4 regions of the Escherichia sp. E4742 genome follow, and region 3 is predicted to be linked to each of the others. Evidence: predicted binding sites of a transcription regulator. Region 3 holds the regulator's gene; each other region holds the start of a gene.
The links. The regulator LexA, encoded in region 3, represses DNA repair genes until DNA is damaged. The targets are predictions, from matches to a motif close to TNCTGTATGTACATACAGNA.

Region 1 (4,630 bases), 2.4 Mb from region 3:
CGGAGCATGCGATTAAAATGGATTCGTTTCGTGATGTCTGGATACTACGTAGCAAATATGTGGCGTTTGTTCTGGTGGGGGAATCATTCTTACGCTCACCGGCGTTTAGTGTGCCGGAGGCGGCCCAGCGCTGGGCGAATCAGATTCGACAAGAGAATGAGGTCGAAGAGTGAAAAAAACGCCTGTCGGGATGACAGGCGTTTTGCGTTATAAGCCAGGGTTAACGGTGAGCCAGTTCGGCGTCATCTTCGCTATCCAGAATGGATTTATCGGTCTGCTTCAGCCACTGGCTGGTCAGTGTACCTGCGGTCATAGAACCGCTGACGTTCAGTGCCGTACGGCCCATATCGATAAGTGGTTCAACGGAAATTAACAATGCCACCAGCGTTACCGGCAAGCCCATTGCAGGGAGTACAATCAGTGCGGCGAATGTTGCACCGCCACCAACGCCTGCAACACCTGCTGAACTCACAGTGACGATACCAACGAGTGTCGCAATCCACATTGGGTCCAGCGGGTTAATGCCCACCGTTGGCGCAACCATCACCGCCAGCATTGCCGGATACAGCCCGGCACAGCCGTTCTGACCAATGGTCGCACCGAAAGAGGCGGCGAAACTGGCGATGGATTCAGGAACACCCAGACGACGCGTTTGTGCTTCTACATTCAGCGGAATAGACGCAGCACTGGAGCGACTGGTGAAAGCAAACGTCAGCACCGGCCACACTTTGCGGAAGTATTTCAGCGGGCTTACGCCATTAATACCCAGCAGAATGCCATGCACTGCAAACATAATGATAAGACCGAGGTAGGACGCGACAACGAAGCTACCCAGTTTAATGATGTCTTGCAGGTTGGAGCCAGCAACGACTTTGGTCATCAGCGCAAGCACGCCGTAAGGGGTCAGTTGCATGACCAGGCGAACCAGTTTCATCACCCAGCTTTGCAGTGTGTCGATAGCGGTTAAGACTCGTTCACCTTTCGGCGCATCATCTTTCAGCAGTTTCAGCGCTGCAACGCCCAGGAAAGCCGCAAAAATTACCACGCTGATAATTGACGTCGGATTGGCACCGGTCAGATCGGCAAACGGGTTTTTCGGGATAAAGGACAAGACAAGCTGCGGAACGCTCAGGTCAGAGACTTTACCGACATAGTTGCTTTCGATAGCGTTCAGGCGAGCAGTCTCTGCGCCCCCCTGAACCAGACCTTCAGCAGTCAGACCAAACAGGTTGGTCACCAGCACACCGACCAGCGCCGCAATCAGCGTGGTAAACAGCAGCGTACCGATGGTCAGAAAACTGATTTTGCCTAACTGAGATGCGTTATGCAGGCGGGCAACCGCGCTCAGAACTGAGGCGAATACTAACGGCATAACGATCATTTGCAGTAGCTGAACATAGCCGTTACCGACAATGTTAAACCACTGTACAGAATCTTTAAGTACCTGGCTGTCAGAACCATAAATGGTATGCAGAGCAAGGCCAAACACCACGCCCATCACCAGACCTACCAGCACTTTTTTTGCCAGACTCCACTGTTTGTGGCGAGCCTGAGCCAGCACAAACAATAGAACAACGAACACCACGATGTTCGCAATTAATGGAAAGTTCATCCCCGTTCTCCTGATCTTATTATTTCTATCACTGTGTAACAGTCATAGTGTTGGCGCAAGATTAACAGAACTGTGAGCTGGCTCTTATATTCAAATGGAATTGCTTATTCCAGAAAGGTGATTTTTGCCTTTTTAGTATTCAACCTGGTGCTTAATAAGGCGATGAAACTCGATCTGCAAGGTATTAATCATTTGCGATGACCAACGCACGGCACTGTTTTCGGGCAGTGAATGGGGCATCCACACTGACCAGACAAACAACGCCATGCAGAGAAAACGTTCTAACTGGTTGCCTTTTTGTGGAACCAGAATTGGCAGACGGAAACGCCATCGGCATGGCCAGAGTAGGGGAACGCCAGCAGGGGTCAGCATATCAGCAAGGATATGACTCAAATAACCGAGAACCATACCTTGCAGAGCATCAGCCGGAATAAACCAGCTTTCCGGAACTTTCAGATAAAAGGTCGCCAGTAGAGCAAACACCGCCAGCAGACTGTGGGTAAAGCCACGGTGACCAAAAGCGCGGGCAATGGGTTTTGATATCCACTTTAATCGCTGCCCAAGAAACGACTTTGGATGGTCAATATCCGGTAAAAGACAAGTTAATATTGCGGAAGGGACAATATGCCACCAGTCACCCTGTGCCAGCACGGGTGTAAGCTCGGCATTTTTAGCAAACACCGCACAAGCAATAGAAAAGAGGAGGTGACCTTCCGCCGTCATGATAAAACTCACTAAACTGTCGATACGTACAGTATAGGGTTTTTATACAGTGCGCGGAAGTGGTGACGGTGTAACTCTTCATCATAATATGATGATAAAATCGTCAGTTGAACGTAATTTCAGATAAGCAACCAGGGGCCGTGTCACCACGCCCCTTTTTATTAACCGAGGAGGTCTTTCGCGGTGAGTTCGGTCAAGGATGAAAGTTTTACATTCGCCAACACAAAACGTGGATCATTTTGCGCTTCTGGTGCTGGAACGACGATGGAGCGCATTCGTGCTGCCTTCGAGGCGATCATGCCATTAACAGAGTCTTCCAGCGCCACGCAGGCGATTGGGTCAACGCCCAGTTTTGCTGCGCAGTCGAGATAAACCTGCGGATGTGGCTTGCTATAAGGCAATTTTTCGGCGGAGGCGAGGGCATCGAAACTGTCACGTAGGTCAAACATGGCCAGCACTTTTTCAAGCATATGCAGCGGTGACGCTGAAGCCAGGCCAACCAATAAGCCCTGCTCTTTACATAAAGCAACGGCTTCACGCACGCCAGGCAGTAATGGACGCGTCTCTTCAATCAGCGAAATGGCCCGGGCAATTACCCGATCTACAACTTCCTGACGACTCGGTCCATTCCACGGTTGCCGGGCATACCACAGATCAACCACCATATCGATGCGTAAACCTAAGGTGTCCGGTAGCTCATTACGACGGGAGATGTCCACCCCCAGGCTTGCCATCACATCCAGTTCGGCCCGATCCCATAATGGTTCGGAATCGATAAGTAATCCATCCATATCAAAAATTGCAGCAAGAATCTGTCGTGGGGTTGACATTACAACCTCTCCTTTAGAGCATTATGTGTAAGGTATTAAGCAGTGCTTATGATTAAGCGCCTATCATATCGCCTTTAAAGAATGGGCGAAAACAGATATCTACAGGTAAACTAAGTGAATCGACGCGTCTTAATCAAGGAGAACTCATGACGTATCAACAAGCTGGACGCATTGCTATTTTGAAAAGGATTTTCGGTTGGGTGATTTTTATACCAACACTTGTTTCCACGTTGATTTCCTTGCTGAAGTTTATGAATACCCGGCAAGAAACCCAGGAAGGCATTAATGCGGTAATGCTCGACTTTGCCCATGTCATGATTGATATGATGCAGGCGAATACGCCTTTTTTGAATCTGTTCTGGTATAACTCACCGACGCCCAATTTTAATGGTGGTGTAAACGTTATGTTCTGGGTGATTTTCATTCTGATTTTTATCGGGCTGGCGTTGCAAGACTCTGGAGCACGCATGAGTCGTCAGGCGCGCTTCTTGCGCGAAGGCGTTGAAGATCAACTCATTCTGGAGAAGGCTAAAGGGGAAGAGGGGTTAACGCGTGAACAGATCGAGTCGCGCATTGTCGTTCCACGCCATACTATCTTCACGCAGTTTTTTTCACTCTATATCCTGCCGGTCATTTGTATTGCTGCGGGATACGTGTTCTTTTCTCTGCTCGGTTTCATTTAATACAAAGGCCGCGCGGTGCGGCCATTATCATCGACTCCCGTTACGCGGCTAACAATCTATCCAATGATTGTTGGGCAATAACCAGATGTTGACCACCAAACAACCTTGCACGGTTTAGCAAAGTGTAAAGCTGGTAAATCGGTTGGCGTTCGAGGAAATCGATCGGTAGCGGTGAAACTGATTGATAACCATCATAGATTTGCGGAGGCTGTTCGGTATGTAGCGGCAACATCGCCAGATCGCACTCTCTGTCGCCCCAGTAACAAGCAGGGTCGAAAATATACGGACCATTCGGACCTAGCGCACAATTCCCTGACCATAGATCGCCGTGTAACAGTGATGGTTGCGGCTGATGTGAGGCCAGGCGCTGCTGGATATGCTCGACGATGGCGTCGATATTGCCGAAGGCGATCCCTTTTTCTGCTGCCAGCTCCAGTTGCCAGCCAATCCGTTGTTCAGCAAAAAACGTTGACCAGCGGCGTTGCCAGGTATTGGGTTGAGGGGTAGTAGAAAGGGCGTTGTCGAAATCGAGGCCAAATTGTGGCTGGTCGCTCCATTGATGTAGATGCGCAATTTGCTGCCCTAAAATAAAGGCGTTATGTGCATCCAACGGCCGAGGAGGGAGATAATCCATCACCAGAAAACTGTAGTCACGGTCAGCGCCAACTGCCCACACCCGGGGTACGGTGACGGTTTTACTGCGAGACAATAACTCCAGTTGGTCGGCTTCGGCGGTAAAACCGGGAAGCAATTCTCTTTCATCACATTTGACGAAAAAGTCG
Region 2 (4,630 bases), 1.4 Mb from region 3:
GATTGAGGCTTTTCAGCCACTCCCCTTCGGTGATCACCACCGGGCTGTCAATAGGTGGAAAGGCAATTTTATGGATATGCACCTGACTTAGCAGCTCGCCCTTTAAATCCAGCCCTTCGGCAAAAGACTGTAAGCCCACCAGTACGCTGCGCTCACCGTTGGCGACGCGTTTGCGATGCAGTTCAACTAAGCGATAGCGAGGCTGATCGCCCTGCACCAGCAACATCAACCGTAAATCCGTCACATAGTCGAGAAACCGCTGCATCGCACGCCCGCTGGCAAACAGTACCAACATACCGAGGTGTTTTTTGCTCTCCACCTGCTCACGGAAGAACGCCGCCATTTCAGCAATGTGCTGTTCTTCGTTGTCAATGGAAGGCTCAAAGCGCATCCGGGGAATAACAATTTTGCCCTGTTCGCAGTGGTTGAAGGGGGAATCCAGCGCCACAAAGCGGTCGCCCGCTTTCTCTTTCAGCCCGCTCATCTCCTGCAAACGCGAAAAACTGTTCAGCGATCGCAAGGTCGCGGAGGTGACAATAATGTGCGGAATACTGCGCCACAGCAGCCTTTCCAGTTGATCGCTAACGCGGATCCCCACGCAGTGAAACCAGAGATGCAGCTGCCCGTCGCGTTCTTCCCGCGTCGCCCATTTGGTCACTGGCGCACCGGAAGATTGCGCCAGCGAAGCCAGCCGCCAGAGTTTGCTTTGCGCCTCAAACATCCCCAGCGCGCGGTTCATCTGCAAAATCAAACGGTGCAGACGCACAATATCGTGGCTGCCGGTTTTCTCACTTAAATCGTTAAGAAATAACTCCGCCAGACCACGCAGCATCTCGGTGAGTTTCGCCAGCCGCTGGCAGATCTCCAGCACTTCATCAGGCAGTTCGCCCATCGCAAAACGGTGCTCTGCCTCCTGCCCGGCAGGCATGTAGAGATTGAGAATGTTGTTTAACGAGGCGATAAGCTCATACAACTCTTCACAATGCGCATTCAAACGCTCAGGGATCGCCAGCGGTGGGATCGTCTTCGGGCGAAACTGCTCCATGCAGGTAGCGACCAGTTTGGTGAACAAGTCCAGCTGTAGCCGATACCACGGTGCGGTGATTTCGGCGCTCATCTCCAGCGCATCCCGCGCCACGTCCGGCAGGTGATGACCTTCGTCCAGCACCAGCAGCAGATTTTTCGGGTCAGGTAATACGGCTTCGCTTTCCATCGCCGCCATCACCAGCGCATGGTTTGCCACCACCACTTCTGCTTCCTGAATCTCCCGACGGGCAACAAAAAACGGGCATTCGCGATAGTAATAACAGTTGCGGTTAAGACAACTGGCCTTATCGGTACTCAAACGACGCCAGAGATCATCATCAATGGCGATATCAGTATGATCGCGCAGACCATCCCATTTATAAGTGTCGAGATCGCCCTTCAGCTTCGCACAACGTTTTTGTTCTTCCTGATTGTTCGGCGTCAGCTCGTCGTCAAGAAACGCCAGCAGATCCTGTTGCGTGGGTTCAGTACTGGCGAGCGCCGTCAGATTACGCGGACAAACGTAGCGCCCACGCCCAAAAGCGGCGGTAAATTTGAGATCGGGAATGATCTTTTTCAGCAGCGGTAAATCTTTACTGTAGATCTGATCCTGCAACGCCACGTTGGCGGTACTCACCACCAGCGTTTTTTGCTCTTCGCGGGCAATGGCGATGCCGGGAATCAAATAGGAGAGCGTTTTCCCAACGCCGGTGGGGGCTTCAATCGCCAGATGCCGCCCTTCTTCTCCGGCCAGCGTTTTGGCGACGTCCGCAATCATCTGCCGCTGCGGCGCACGGGGAATAAAGTCGGGGATCTGTTCCTGAAGCGCCTTATACCAGGCGGCGATTTGCGCTTTAAGCGCGGCGGTTAATGCCATGAGAAAACCTGAAATACTGTATAAACAGCCAATATTGTGGCATTTTTCGGTTTTCAGGGGTAATGGTTTTTCTGTTTCTGGAAAGCGGCTCGCAATAACAACCAACATAATGCGGTTTAATGCCCGTTCGAACACAAAGGACCCAACACGTCATGCAAGACACCACCATAAATTTCTACAACACCGGCGATGACTACGGTGATTTTTCTAACTTTGCCGCCTGGCCCATTAAGGTTGACGGGAAAACCTGGCCCACCTCAGAACACTATTTCCAGGCACAAAAATTCCTTGATGAAAAATACCGCGAAGAGATCCGTCGGGTTTCTTCCCCCATGGTCGCCGCACGCTTGGGTCGCGATCGTTCTAAGCCTCTGCGTAAAAACTGGGAGTCGGTCAAAGAACAGGTGATGCGTAAAGCTCTTCGCGCTAAATTCGAACAGCATGCAGAACTGCGCGTGCTCTTACTGGCAACAGCGTCCGCAAAACTGGTTGAGCATACGGAAAATGATGCTTACTGGGGAGACGGTGGTAATGGTAAGGGCAAGAATCGACTGGGCTACCTTTTAATGGAGTTGCGCGAACAATTGGCTATAGAAAAGTAACGTCTCGGGTGGCTTATGGGCGGTAAAACAGAGAAATCTTTTTTCCGCGTTCTCAAATTGCTGACAAGTGCTTGTTGTGAAATGCCGGATGCGGCGAAAACGCCTTATCCGACCTACAAAAGCATGGAAATTCAATATATTGCAGATTTCACGTAGGCCTGATAAGCGTAGCGCATCAGGCAGTTTTGCGTTTGTCATCAGCCTGATGCCGGGCATAGCCCGGCATCAAAAGATTACTGCGCAGCGGCAGGTTTACGCGGACGGCGACGACGTTGTTGTTCGCCTGCCGGTTTGGCATCGCCGAGGCGACGAGATGGTTTTTCTGCAGGTTTCGCGCTTGCAGATTTTGCGCCACCTTCCCCACGGCGAGGTTGCTGTTGACTGCGACCACCACCTTGCCCACGACCGCCGCCGCCACGTTGCTGGCGACCATTCTGGATTGGTTCCGCTTTGATTGACGGGTCCGGCTCATAGCCAGGAATCGCAATGCGCGGGATCTCTTTTTTCAGCAGTTTTTCGATATCACGCAGCAGTTTGTGTTCATCAACACATACCAGCGACAACGCTTCACCGGTAGCTGCCGCGCGACCGGTACGCCCGATACGGTGGACATAATCTTCCGGTACGTTTGGCAGTTCATAGTTGACGACGTGCGGCAACTCTTCGATATCCAGACCGCGCGCAGCGATGTCAGTTGCCACCAGTACACGAATATCGCCCGATTTAAAATCGGCCAGCGCGCGAGTACGTGCACCTTGCGATTTATTGCCATGGATCGCCGCACTGCGGATACCATCTTTATTAAGCTGTTCCGCCAGATGGTTAGCGCCATGTTTGGTACGGGTAAACACCAGCACCTGCTGCCAGTTCCCTTTACCAATCATATGCGACAGCAATTCGCGTTTGCGTTTCTTATCAACAAAGTGAACGTGCTGGGTCACCTGATCAGACGCGGTATTGCGGCGTGCCACTTCGATTTCCAGCGGGTTGTGCAACAGTTTTTCCGCCAGGGCTTTAATATCGTCAGAGAAGGTCGCGGAGAACAACAGGTTCTGGCGCTTCGCGGGCAGTTTTGTTAACACGCGACGGATATCGTGGATAAAGCCCATGTCGAGCATACGGTCAGCTTCATCGAGGACGAGGATTTCTATCTGGTCCAGCTTCACCGCATTCTGATGTTCCAGGTCCAGCAAACGCCCCGGCGTTGCCACCAGAACATCAACGCCGCCACGTAATTTCATCATCTGCGGGTTAATGCTGACGCCACCAAACACCACCAGCGAACGAATGTTCAGGTATTTGCTGTAATCACGGACGTTTTCGCCAATCTGCGCCGCCAGTTCACGGGTCGGGGTAAGAATGAGCGCACGTACCGGACGACGCCCTTTGGCGTGCGGCTCGCGGGAAATCAGGTGTTGTAGTAGCGGCAACGTAAAGCCCGCTGTTTTGCCCGTGCCGGTCTGGGCACTGGCCATCAGGTCGCGGCCTTCCAGCACCGCAGGGATCGCCTGCTGCTGAATAGGGGTGGGTTCACGGTAACCTTGCTCGGCAACGGCGCGCAGGATATCAGGGCTTAAACCCAAAGAATCGAAAGACATAACTACTCCGAACCGCCCCGACCGTTACCGGTGTAGTTTTCAGGGAGATACTGAAAAGGAAAATGACAAAAACCACAATGTCATGAGGGAGCGGAGTGTAGCAGTTTTTGTGACGCAGCGCATAAATTATCCCTGTGACTGGCGTTGCTAAAATTCCTGACCATACTGGACAACGCTAAAAATGAGTCATAATCTTAATCAATCATTTGATTAAGAATGGGCTGTGCTATGAATAGTCCTGCCATGACAACCAAAGGTGAACAGGCGAAAAAACAGCTGATTGCTGCGGCACTGGCACAGTTTGGTGAGTATGGAATGAACGCCACCACCCGTGATATCGCCGCCCAGGCCGGGCAGAATATCGCTGCCATTACCTATTACTTCGGTTCGAAAGAAGATTTGTACCTCGCCTGCGCCCAGTGGATTGCCGATTTTATTGGCGAGCAGTTCCGTCCGCACGCCGAAGAGGCCGAACGCTTGTTCGCACAACCACAGCCGGATCGCGCCGCTATCCGCGAACTGATCCT
Region 3 (4,630 bases):
GTGTACCGCCACGCAGCATCGCCTGAATGGTCATCGACAGCGTACCGGTTTTCGGGTCCAGCAAACGGCCTGTACGCGAACGACCGCCTTCCACAAAGTACTCGACGGAATAACCACGGCTGAACAGTTCGCCGAGATACTCACGGAAAACCGTAGAATAGAGCTTATTGCCTTTAAACGTGCGGCGAATAAAGAACGCACCCAGACGGCGGAAAATCGGCCCGGCAGGCCAGAAGTTCAGGTTGATCCCGGCGGCGATATGCGGTGGCACCAGCCCCTGGTGATACAGCACGTAAGAAAGCAGCAGGTAGTCCATGTGGCTACGGTGGCATGGCACATACACCAGCTCATGACCGTCGTGGGCCAGCTGACGAACGCGTTCGGCATTATGGACGTTGATGCCCTGATAAAGCCGGTTCCAGGTGAAGCCCAGAATACGGTCAGTCAGGCGGATCATCTCGTAAGAGAAATTCGCCGCAATCTCTTCCATCAGCGCAATCGCGTTCTGCTGCGCTTTTTCATGGGAGATTTTTTTGCTGCGTGCTTCATCTTCTACCGCTTTGGCAATGGCGCGGGAGGCGAGCAGCTTGTTAAACAGATCCTGACGAGCAGGCAGACGTGGACCCACGGCAGCCAGACGTTGACGGGCAAAGTGCATGCGCGCCACGCGTGCCAGTTTCTGAGCGATAGTTTTATCCGTGCCGTGTTCATCCGCCATACGGCGCAGCGAAACTGACGGAGAGAAACGCACAAAACTGTCGCGACCGAGCCATAGCACGGCGAAAAATTTCTGTACGCCGTTGAGCATGCGCAGTGGCGGGTTAACCTCACCTTTTTCACGCCCTGGCGCACGACCAAACATCACCGATACAGGCACCATCTGCACATCCAGATTTGGGTTGCTACGGTGCAGATCGAGATAGTCGTGGAACAGCTTAATAGACTCTTCTTTCGGCGTGTAATAGGTGAAAACACGCGGCCCGCCATGAATAAACACATAGCGCGGCAGTAGCGTACCGTCTACCTCCAGCGGCTCTAATGGATCAGGCAGGTCATGCGCCAGGCACTGGGCGCGCAACGTCAGCAAATCCGCTTTTGAGTTGTACGGTAAAACGTACATAATTGGACGAGAGGTATCGAGCCCCAATTCCGGGGCAGGATCTGCCGGAATAGACTTGCTTTTTACCAGGATGCTTAATGGTAAATTCAGTAATTTGTAGTAAATTCGTGGCCAGCCGGACATAAACGATGTAAAGCCTCTGGTTAATAATGCAAATGCGCGGGAAGGATAGCAGAAAGTCATGGGAAATTCTGTGGTATCCGCTCATGTTTCGCGCGGCGCTACGCTACCGGAATCATCGGATTCAACGGTACACTGATATTGACGCTCATAATGTAAAAAGGTTCTTTCAATGGCCAATAATACCACTGGATTCACTCGAATTATCAAAGCCGCTGGCTATTCCTGGAAAGGTTTACGTGCTGCATGGATCAACGAAGCGGCATTCCGTCAGGAAGGCGTGGCGGTATTGTTGGCGGTGGTCATCGCCTGCTGGCTGGATGTGGACGCGATTACCCGCGTGCTGCTTATTAGCTCCGTCATGTTGGTGATGATTGTGGAAATTCTCAATAGCGCCATCGAAGCGGTGGTTGATCGAATTGGCTCTGAATACCACGAGCTTTCCGGGCGGGCAAAAGATATGGGGTCCGCTGCGGTGCTGATCGCCATTATCGTCGCCGTGATTACCTGGGTCATTCTGTTATGGTCACATTTTGGATAACCCTTCCAGAATTCGATAAATCTCTGGTTTATTGTGTAGTTTATGGTTCCAAAATCGCCTTTTGCTGTATATACTCACAGCATAACTGTATATACACCCAGGGGGCGGAATGAAAGCGTTAACGGCCAGGCAACAAGAGGTGTTTGATCTCATTCGTGATCACATCAGCCAGACAGGTATGCCGCCGACGCGTGCGGAAATCGCGCAGCGTTTGGGGTTCCGTTCCCCAAACGCGGCTGAAGAACATCTGAAGGCGCTGGCACGCAAAGGCGTGATTGAAATTGTTTCCGGCGCATCGCGCGGGATTCGTCTGTTGCAGGAAGAGGAAGAAGGGTTGCCGTTGGTGGGCCGTGTGGCTGCCGGTGAACCGCTTCTGGCGCAGCAGCATATTGAAGGTCATTATCAGGTCGATCCTTCCTTGTTCAAGCCGAATGCTGATTTCCTGCTGCGCGTCAGCGGAATGTCGATGAAAGATATCGGCATTATGGACGGCGACTTGCTGGCAGTGCATAAAACCCAGGATGTGCGTAATGGTCAGGTCGTTGTCGCGCGTATAGATGACGAAGTTACCGTTAAGCGTCTGAAAAAACAGGGTAATAAAGTCGAACTTCTGCCAGAAAATAGCGAGTTTAAACCAATTGTCGTTGACCTTCGTCAGCAGAGCTTCAGCATTGAAGGGCTGGCGGTTGGTGTTATTCGCAACGGCGACTGGCTGTAATCTATCTCTGATACCGCGATGCCGCCTGGCATCGCGGTTTGTTTTTAATCTCTCTTCATCAGGCTTGTCTGCATGGCATTCCTCACTTCATCTGATAAAGCACTCTGGCATCTGGCTTTACCCATGATTTTCTCCAATATCACCGTTCCCTTGCTGGGACTGGTTGATACGGCGGTCATTGGTCATCTTGATAGTCCGGTTTATCTGGGCGGCGTGGCGGTTGGCGCAACGGCGACAAGTTTTCTCTTTATGCTGTTGCTGTTTTTGCGTATGAGCACTACCGGGCTTACTGCACAGGCTTATGGTGCCAAAAATCCTCAGGCATTGGCGCGTGCGCTGGTGCAGCCGTTGCTGTTGGCACTGGGGGCCGGAGCGTTGATTGCGTTACTGCGTACGCCGATTATCGAGCTGGCGCTGCATATTGTTGGTGGTAGCGAAGCTGTTCTGGAACAGGCGCGGCGCTTTCTTGAAATTCGCTGGTTAAGCGCACCGGCGTCGCTGGCGAATCTGGTGCTGCTCGGCTGGTTGCTCGGCGTGCAATATGCCCGCGCGCCAGTGATTTTGTTAGTGGTTGGCAATATCCTCAACATTGTGCTGGATGTCTGGCTGGTGATGGGGCTGCATATGAACGTGCAGGGCGCGGCGCTGGCGACGGTTATTGCGGAATATGCAACATTGCTGATTGGTCTGCTCATGGTGCGTAAAATCCTCATACTACGTGGTATCTCCGGCGAAATGCTGAAAACAGCCTGGCGTGGAAACTTCCGTCGCTTGCTGGCGCTTAACCGCGACATTATGCTGCGCTCACTGCTGCTACAACTCTGTTTTGGCGCAATAACGGTTCTTGGTGCGCGACTGGGGAGCGATATTATTGCCGTCAACGCGGTCCTGATGACGCTACTCACCTTTACTGCCTATGCGCTGGATGGTTTTGCCTACGCGGTTGAAGCCCACTCCGGTCAGGCGTATGGTGCGCGCGACGGTAGCCAGTTACTGGATGTCTGGCGCGCAGCGTGCCGCCAGTCGGGGATCGTGGCATTGTTGTTTTCGGTGGTTTATTTGCTGGCGGGTGAACATATCATCGCGTTGCTAACGTCGTTAACGCAGATCCAGAATCTGGCCGATCGCTACCTAATCTGGCAGGTTATTTTACCGCTGGTGGGAGTCTGGTGTTATCTGCTGGACGGTATGTTTATTGGCGCAACGCGCGCTGCCGAAATGCGCAATAGTATGGCGGTGGCCGCCGCAGGTTTTGCGCTGACGCTCCTTACGCTGCCGTGGTTGGGTAACCATGGTTTATGGCTGGCGTTAACCGTCTTTCTGGCGCTGCGCGGGCTTTCACTGGCGGTTATCTGGCGTCGTCACTGGCGTAATGGAACCTGGTTTTCAGCAACATGACGGTTAAAAGTTCTGAATAAATAATCCTAAGCCAAATTCCTGACTACACTTAATCCCACGTTCAGAAGAAAAGTGAGCGTACACTCATTCACCACCTAACGATGAGGATTTGAATATGAATAAAGACGAAGTCGGCGGTAACTGGAAACAGTTCAAAGGTAAAGTGAAAGAGCAATGGGGCAAACTGACCGATGATGACATGACGGTCATTGAAGGTAAGCGTGACCAGTTAGTGGGTAAAATCCAGGAACGTTACGGTTACCAGAAAGATCAGGCAGAGAAAGAGGTTGATAGCTGGGAAAAACGCCATGATTACCGCTGGTAATTAATCCCTCCTGCCCGACGTGTACAAGGATGTACGCCCTCTTAACGAGGTTTCTTTTTCACCTGAATAGAGTGGTCATGATGGCACTGTTCAGGATGACGACACGCTTCCACTTCTACACATGCTGAACATAATCCATGCGCTTCAATCACATTATGGCGCAGGGCAAAACCCATTTTTGCCGCCAGCGTATGCATGATGTCTTCCACACCTTCCGCACATTCTTCTTTCACTGCGCCGCAGCGATCGCAAATAAACATGGCTGAAGTATGCGTAGGCTGATCGAACAGATGGCACAGCACATAGCTGTTGGTGGATTCAACCTTATGCACAAAACCTTGTTCAAGCAGAAAATCGAGCGCGCGATAAACCGTCGGCGGCTTGGCTTGGGGCTCGGCTTCGCGCAGC
Region 4 (4,630 bases), 530 kb from region 3:
TCAATGTCAGTTTCTCTACTTTGACTTGTCTGGAAGTGATGGCTGGCGGCGTTTCAAAAGGCCATGCCCTGGAAGCGGTAGCGAAGAAACTGGGCTACAGCCTGCAAGATTGTATTGCCTTTGGCGATGGAATGAACGATGCCGAAATGCTGTCGATGGCGGGTAAAGGCTGCATTATGGGCAGCGCGCATCAGCGCCTGAAAGATCTGCATCCAGAACTGGAAGTGATTGGCACTAATGCCGAAGACGCGGTGCCGCATTATCTGCGTAAACTCTATTTATCGTAATCGTTCTTTATTTAGCCAGTTGTCAACCTGATACTTCGCTACAATGGATACTCGTTAATCAAAGAGTTTTCCATTGTGGCGCTACTTATCATCACCACGATTCTGTGGGCCTTCTCCTTTAGCTTTTATGGCGAGTACCTTGCGGGGCACGTCGATAGCTATTTTGCGGTGCTGGTGCGCGTTGGCCTGGCTGCACTCGTTTTTCTGCCGTTTCTGCGCACCCGTGGCAATAGCCTGAAAACGGTCGGCCTGTATATGCTGGTGGGCGCGATGCAGCTTGGCGTGATGTATATGCTGAGTTTCCGTGCTTATCTCTACCTGACGGTTTCCGAGTTGCTGTTATTTACCGTGCTGACGCCGCTCTACATCACGCTGATTTATGACATCATGAGTAAGCGCCGTCTGCGCTGGGGATATGCCTTTAGCGCCTTGCTGGCGGTGATTGGTGCCGGAATTATTCGTTACGATCAGGTCACAGACCATTTCTGGACCGGCCTGCTGCTGGTGCAACTCTCCAATATCACTTTTGCCATCGGCATGGTGGGTTACAAACGCCTGATGGAAACTCGCCCGATGCCGCAGCATAACGCTTTTGCGTGGTTCTATCTCGGCGCGTTCCTGGTGGCGTTGATTGCATGGTTCTTGCTGGGAAATGCGCAGAAAATGCCGCAAACCACGTTGCAATGGGGCATTCTGGTGTTTCTTGGTGTGGTGGCTTCCGGGATTGGCTACTTTATGTGGAACTACGGCGCGACGCAGGTGGACGCCGGAACGCTGGGCATTATGAATAATATGCACGTTCCGGCAGGGCTGCTGGTAAACCTGGCTATCTGGCATCAACAGCCGCACTGGCCAACGTTTATTACAGGCGCGCTGGTGATCCTGGCCTCACTGTGGGTGCATCGTAAGTGGGTCGCTCCGCGCTCTTCACAAACGGCAGATGATCGCAGGCGTGATTGCGCGCTGAGCGAATAAACGCTTCCGTAATCGGCTGACGCTGCTCGCCATCGCGCACGGCGGCGTACAGTCGGCTCCATAATCCCTCGCCCAGGGTTTTGGTGACCACCAGACCCTGGCGCTCAAAACTCTCTACTACCCAATGCGGCAGGGCGGCAATGCCCATCCGCGCAGCAACCATCTGAATCAACAATAAGGTGTTATCGACGCTTTTCAGTGACGGGCTGACGCCTGCCGGCTGAAGAAAATGCCGCCAGACATCCAGTCGGCTACGCTGCACCGGATAAATCAATAGCGTCTCGCTGGCGAGATCTTCCGGCGTGATACGCGTTTTCGCCGCCAGTGGATGGTCAGGTGCTAACACCAGACGCACTTCATAATCGAACATCGGCGAATAATGCAGTCCACTGCGCGGCAGAATATCGGACGTCATCACCAGATCCAGCTCGCCCTGTTGCAACGCGGGCTGCGGGTCAAACGTCACGCCCGATTTAAAGTCCATCTCGACCTGCGGCCAGTTCTTATGAAAGTTTTCTAACGCGGGTGTCAGCCACTGAATACAGCTGTGGCACTCGATGGCGATGCGCAGGCGTGTCTGCTGCGGTTCATTGCAGGCTTGCAGCGCCTGGCTGATTTGCGGCAGTACCTGGTTTGCCAGTTGTAGCAGGATTTCCCCCTGCGGTGTAAAGCGAAGCGGCTGGCTCTTACGCACGAATAGCCGGAAGCCAAGACGTTGTTCCAGATCGCTAAACTGGTGAGACAGGGCGGATTGCGTCTGATGCAACGTCGCCGCAGCGGCTGCGAGCGAGCCGCAGTTCCGCAACGCTTGTAGCGTTTTCAGGTGTTTTACTTCGATCATGAAAGTCCTTCACTTCGGCATGAATAATTTGCGCTTGAGGAATATACAGTAACTGGCAAATATGGATGTGTAAACATCTGGACGTCTAAATACTAAAAATTCCACAAGGGGCATATAATGACAATTCTTAATCACACCCTCGGTTTTCCTCGCGTTGGCCTGCGTCGCGAGCTGAAAAAAGCGCAAGAAAGTTATTGGGCGGGGAACTCCACGCGTGAAGAACTGCTGGCAGTAGGGCGTGAATTACGTGCTCGTCACTGGGATCAACAAAAGCAAGCGGGTATCGACCTGCTGCCGGTGGGCGATTTTGCCTGGTATGATCATGTTCTGACCACCAGCCTGCTGCTGGGTAACGTTCCGGCGCGCCATCAGAATAAAGACGGTTCGGTGGATATCGACACCCTGTTCCGTATTGGTCGCGGACGTGCGCCAACAGGTGAACCTGCGGCGGCGGCAGAAATGACCAAATGGTTTAACACCAACTATCACTACATGGTGCCGGAGTTCGTTAAAGGCCAGCAGTTCAAACTGACCTGGACGCAGCTGTTGGAGGAAGTGGACGAGGCGCTGGCGCTGGGCCACAAGGTGAAACCTGTGCTTCTGGGGCCGGTTACCTATCTGTGGCTGGGTAAGGTGAAAGGTGAACAATTTGACCGCCTGAGCCTGCTGAACGACATTCTGCCGGTTTATCAGCAAGTTCTGGCAGAACTGGCAAAACGCGGCATTGAGTGGGTACAGATTGACGAACCGGCGCTGGTGCTGGAACTGCCGCAGGCGTGGCTGGACGCGTATAAACCTGCTTACGATGCACTGCAGGGGCAGGTGAAACTGCTACTGACCACCTATTTTGAAGGTGTAACGCCAAACCTCGACACGATTATTGCGCTGCCTGTTCAGGGTCTGCATGTCGACCTCGTTCATGGCAAAGATGATGTAGCAGAACTACACAAGCGCCTGCCTTCTGACTGGCTGCTGTCTGCCGGGCTGGTCAATGGTCGTAACGTCTGGCGCGCCGACCTCACCGAGAAATATGCGCAAATTAAGGACATTGTCGGCAAACGTGATTTGTGGGTGGCATCTTCTTGCTCACTGCTGCACAGCCCTATCGACCTGAGCGTGGAAACGCGTCTTGATGCAGAAGTGAAAAGCTGGTTTGCCTTCGCCCTGCAAAAATGTCATGAACTGGCGCTGCTGCGCGATGCGTTGAACAGTGGTGATACGGCGGCTCTGGCAGAGTGGAGCGCCCCAATTCAGGCGCGTCGTCACTCAACCCGTGTGCATAACCCGGCAGTAGAAAAGCGTCTGGCGGCGATCACCGCCCAGGACAGCCAGCGTGCGAATGTCTATGAAGTGCGTGCTGAAGCCCAGCGTGCGCGTTTTAAACTGCCAGCGTGGCCGACCACCACGATTGGTTCCTTCCCGCAAACCACGGAAATTCGTACCCTGCGTCTGGATTTCAAAAAGGGCAATCTTGACGCCAATAACTACCGCACGGGCATTGCGGAACATATCAAGCAGGCCATTGTTGAGCAGGAACGTTTGGGACTGGATGTGCTGGTACATGGCGAGGCCGAGCGTAACGACATGGTGGAATACTTTGGCGAACACCTCGACGGTTTTGTCTTTACGCAAAATGGTTGGGTACAGAGCTACGGTTCCCGCTGCGTGAAACCGCCGATTGTGATTGGTGACGTTAGCCGTCCGGCGCCGATCACCGTAGAGTGGGCGAAGTATGCGCAATCGCTGACCGACAAACCGGTGAAAGGGATGCTGACTGGTCCGGTGACCATTCTCTGCTGGTCGTTCCCGCGTGAAGATGTCAGCCGTGAAACCATCGCCAAACAGATTGCTCTGGCGCTGCGTGATGAAGTGGCGGATCTGGAAGCGGCTGGAATTGGCATCATCCAGATTGATGAACCGGCGCTGCGCGAAGGTTTACCGCTGCGTCGTAGTGACTGGGACGCCTATCTCCAGTGGGGCGTAGAGGCTTTCCGCATCAACGCCGCCGTGGCGAAGGATGAAACGCAGATCCACACTCACATGTGTTATTGCGAGTTCAACGACATTATGGATTCGATTGCGGCGCTGGATGCTGACGTCATCACTATCGAAACCTCGCGTTCCGACATGGAGTTGCTGGAGTCATTCGAAGAGTTTGATTATCCGAATGAAATCGGTCCAGGCGTCTATGACATTCACTCGCCAAACGTACCGAGCGTGGAATGGATTGAAGCCCTGCTGAAGAAAGCGGCAAAACGCATTCCGGCAGAGCGCCTGTGGGTCAACCCGGACTGCGGCCTGAAAACGCGCGGCTGGCCAGAAACCCGCGCGGCACTGGCGAACATGGTGCAGGCGGCGCAGAATTTGCGTCGGGGATGATGAATATTAACGAGTCACTGTAAATTACAGCACAATAATGGCTTCCAGCACTGGAAGCCATTTTGCTATGTGTGCTGGGTATTAAAGGATTCTCAGGAACAGAAAATTAATTGCGGATTTCTTAAATATTCCATGCACCACTGGCAGG

Region 1: FEM44_RS23575 (metal-dependent hydrolase) is a predicted target of LexA. The motif match lies at 2,350-2,369, and genes of this name have one in related genera.
Region 2: dinG (ATP-dependent DNA helicase DinG) is a predicted target of LexA. The motif match lies at 1,918-1,937, and genes of this name have one in related genera.
Region 4: metR (HTH-type transcriptional regulator MetR) is a predicted target of LexA. The motif match lies at 2,135-2,154, and genes of this name have one in related genera.

The regions. Positions count from the first base shown of each region.
Region 1 is NZ_CP040443.1:4,841,502-4,846,131, reverse strand. Features, by position in the region: gene cedA (cell division activator CedA) at 1-173, shown strand, start outside; gene tcyP (cystine/sulfocysteine:cation symporter) at 221-1,612, opposite strand; gene FEM44_RS23575 (metal-dependent hydrolase) at 1,745-2,335, opposite strand; gene hxpB (hexitol phosphatase HxpB) at 2,497-3,165, opposite strand; gene FEM44_RS23565 (YniB family protein) at 3,312-3,848, shown strand; gene FEM44_RS23560 (fructosamine kinase family protein) at 3,889-4,630, opposite strand, start outside.
Region 2 is NZ_CP040443.1:3,839,203-3,843,832, reverse strand. Features, by position in the region: gene dinG (ATP-dependent DNA helicase DinG) at 1-1,903, opposite strand, end outside; gene ybiA (N-glycosidase YbiA) at 2,023-2,505, shown strand; gene rhlE (ATP-dependent RNA helicase RhlE) at 2,739-4,103, opposite strand; gene cecR (DNA-binding transcriptional regulator CecR) at 4,332-4,630, shown strand, end outside.
Region 3 is NZ_CP040443.1:2,485,609-2,490,238, forward strand. Features, by position in the region: gene plsB (glycerol-3-phosphate 1-O-acyltransferase PlsB) at 1-1,243, opposite strand, end outside; gene dgkA (diacylglycerol kinase) at 1,413-1,781, shown strand; gene lexA (transcriptional repressor LexA) at 1,891-2,499, shown strand; gene dinF (MATE family efflux transporter DinF) at 2,572-3,897, shown strand; gene FEM44_RS12100 (CsbD family protein) at 4,013-4,222, shown strand; gene zur (zinc uptake transcriptional repressor Zur) at 4,264-4,630, opposite strand, start outside.
Region 4 is NZ_CP040443.1:1,959,742-1,964,371, reverse strand. Features, by position in the region: gene yigL (sugar/pyridoxal phosphate phosphatase YigL) at 1-287, shown strand, start outside; gene bioP (biotin transporter) at 363-1,262, shown strand; gene metR (HTH-type transcriptional regulator MetR) at 1,150-2,103, opposite strand; gene metE (5-methyltetrahydropteroyltriglutamate--homocysteine S-methyltransferase) at 2,221-4,482, shown strand; gene FEM44_RS09510 (LysR substrate-binding domain-containing protein) at 4,575-4,630, opposite strand, start outside.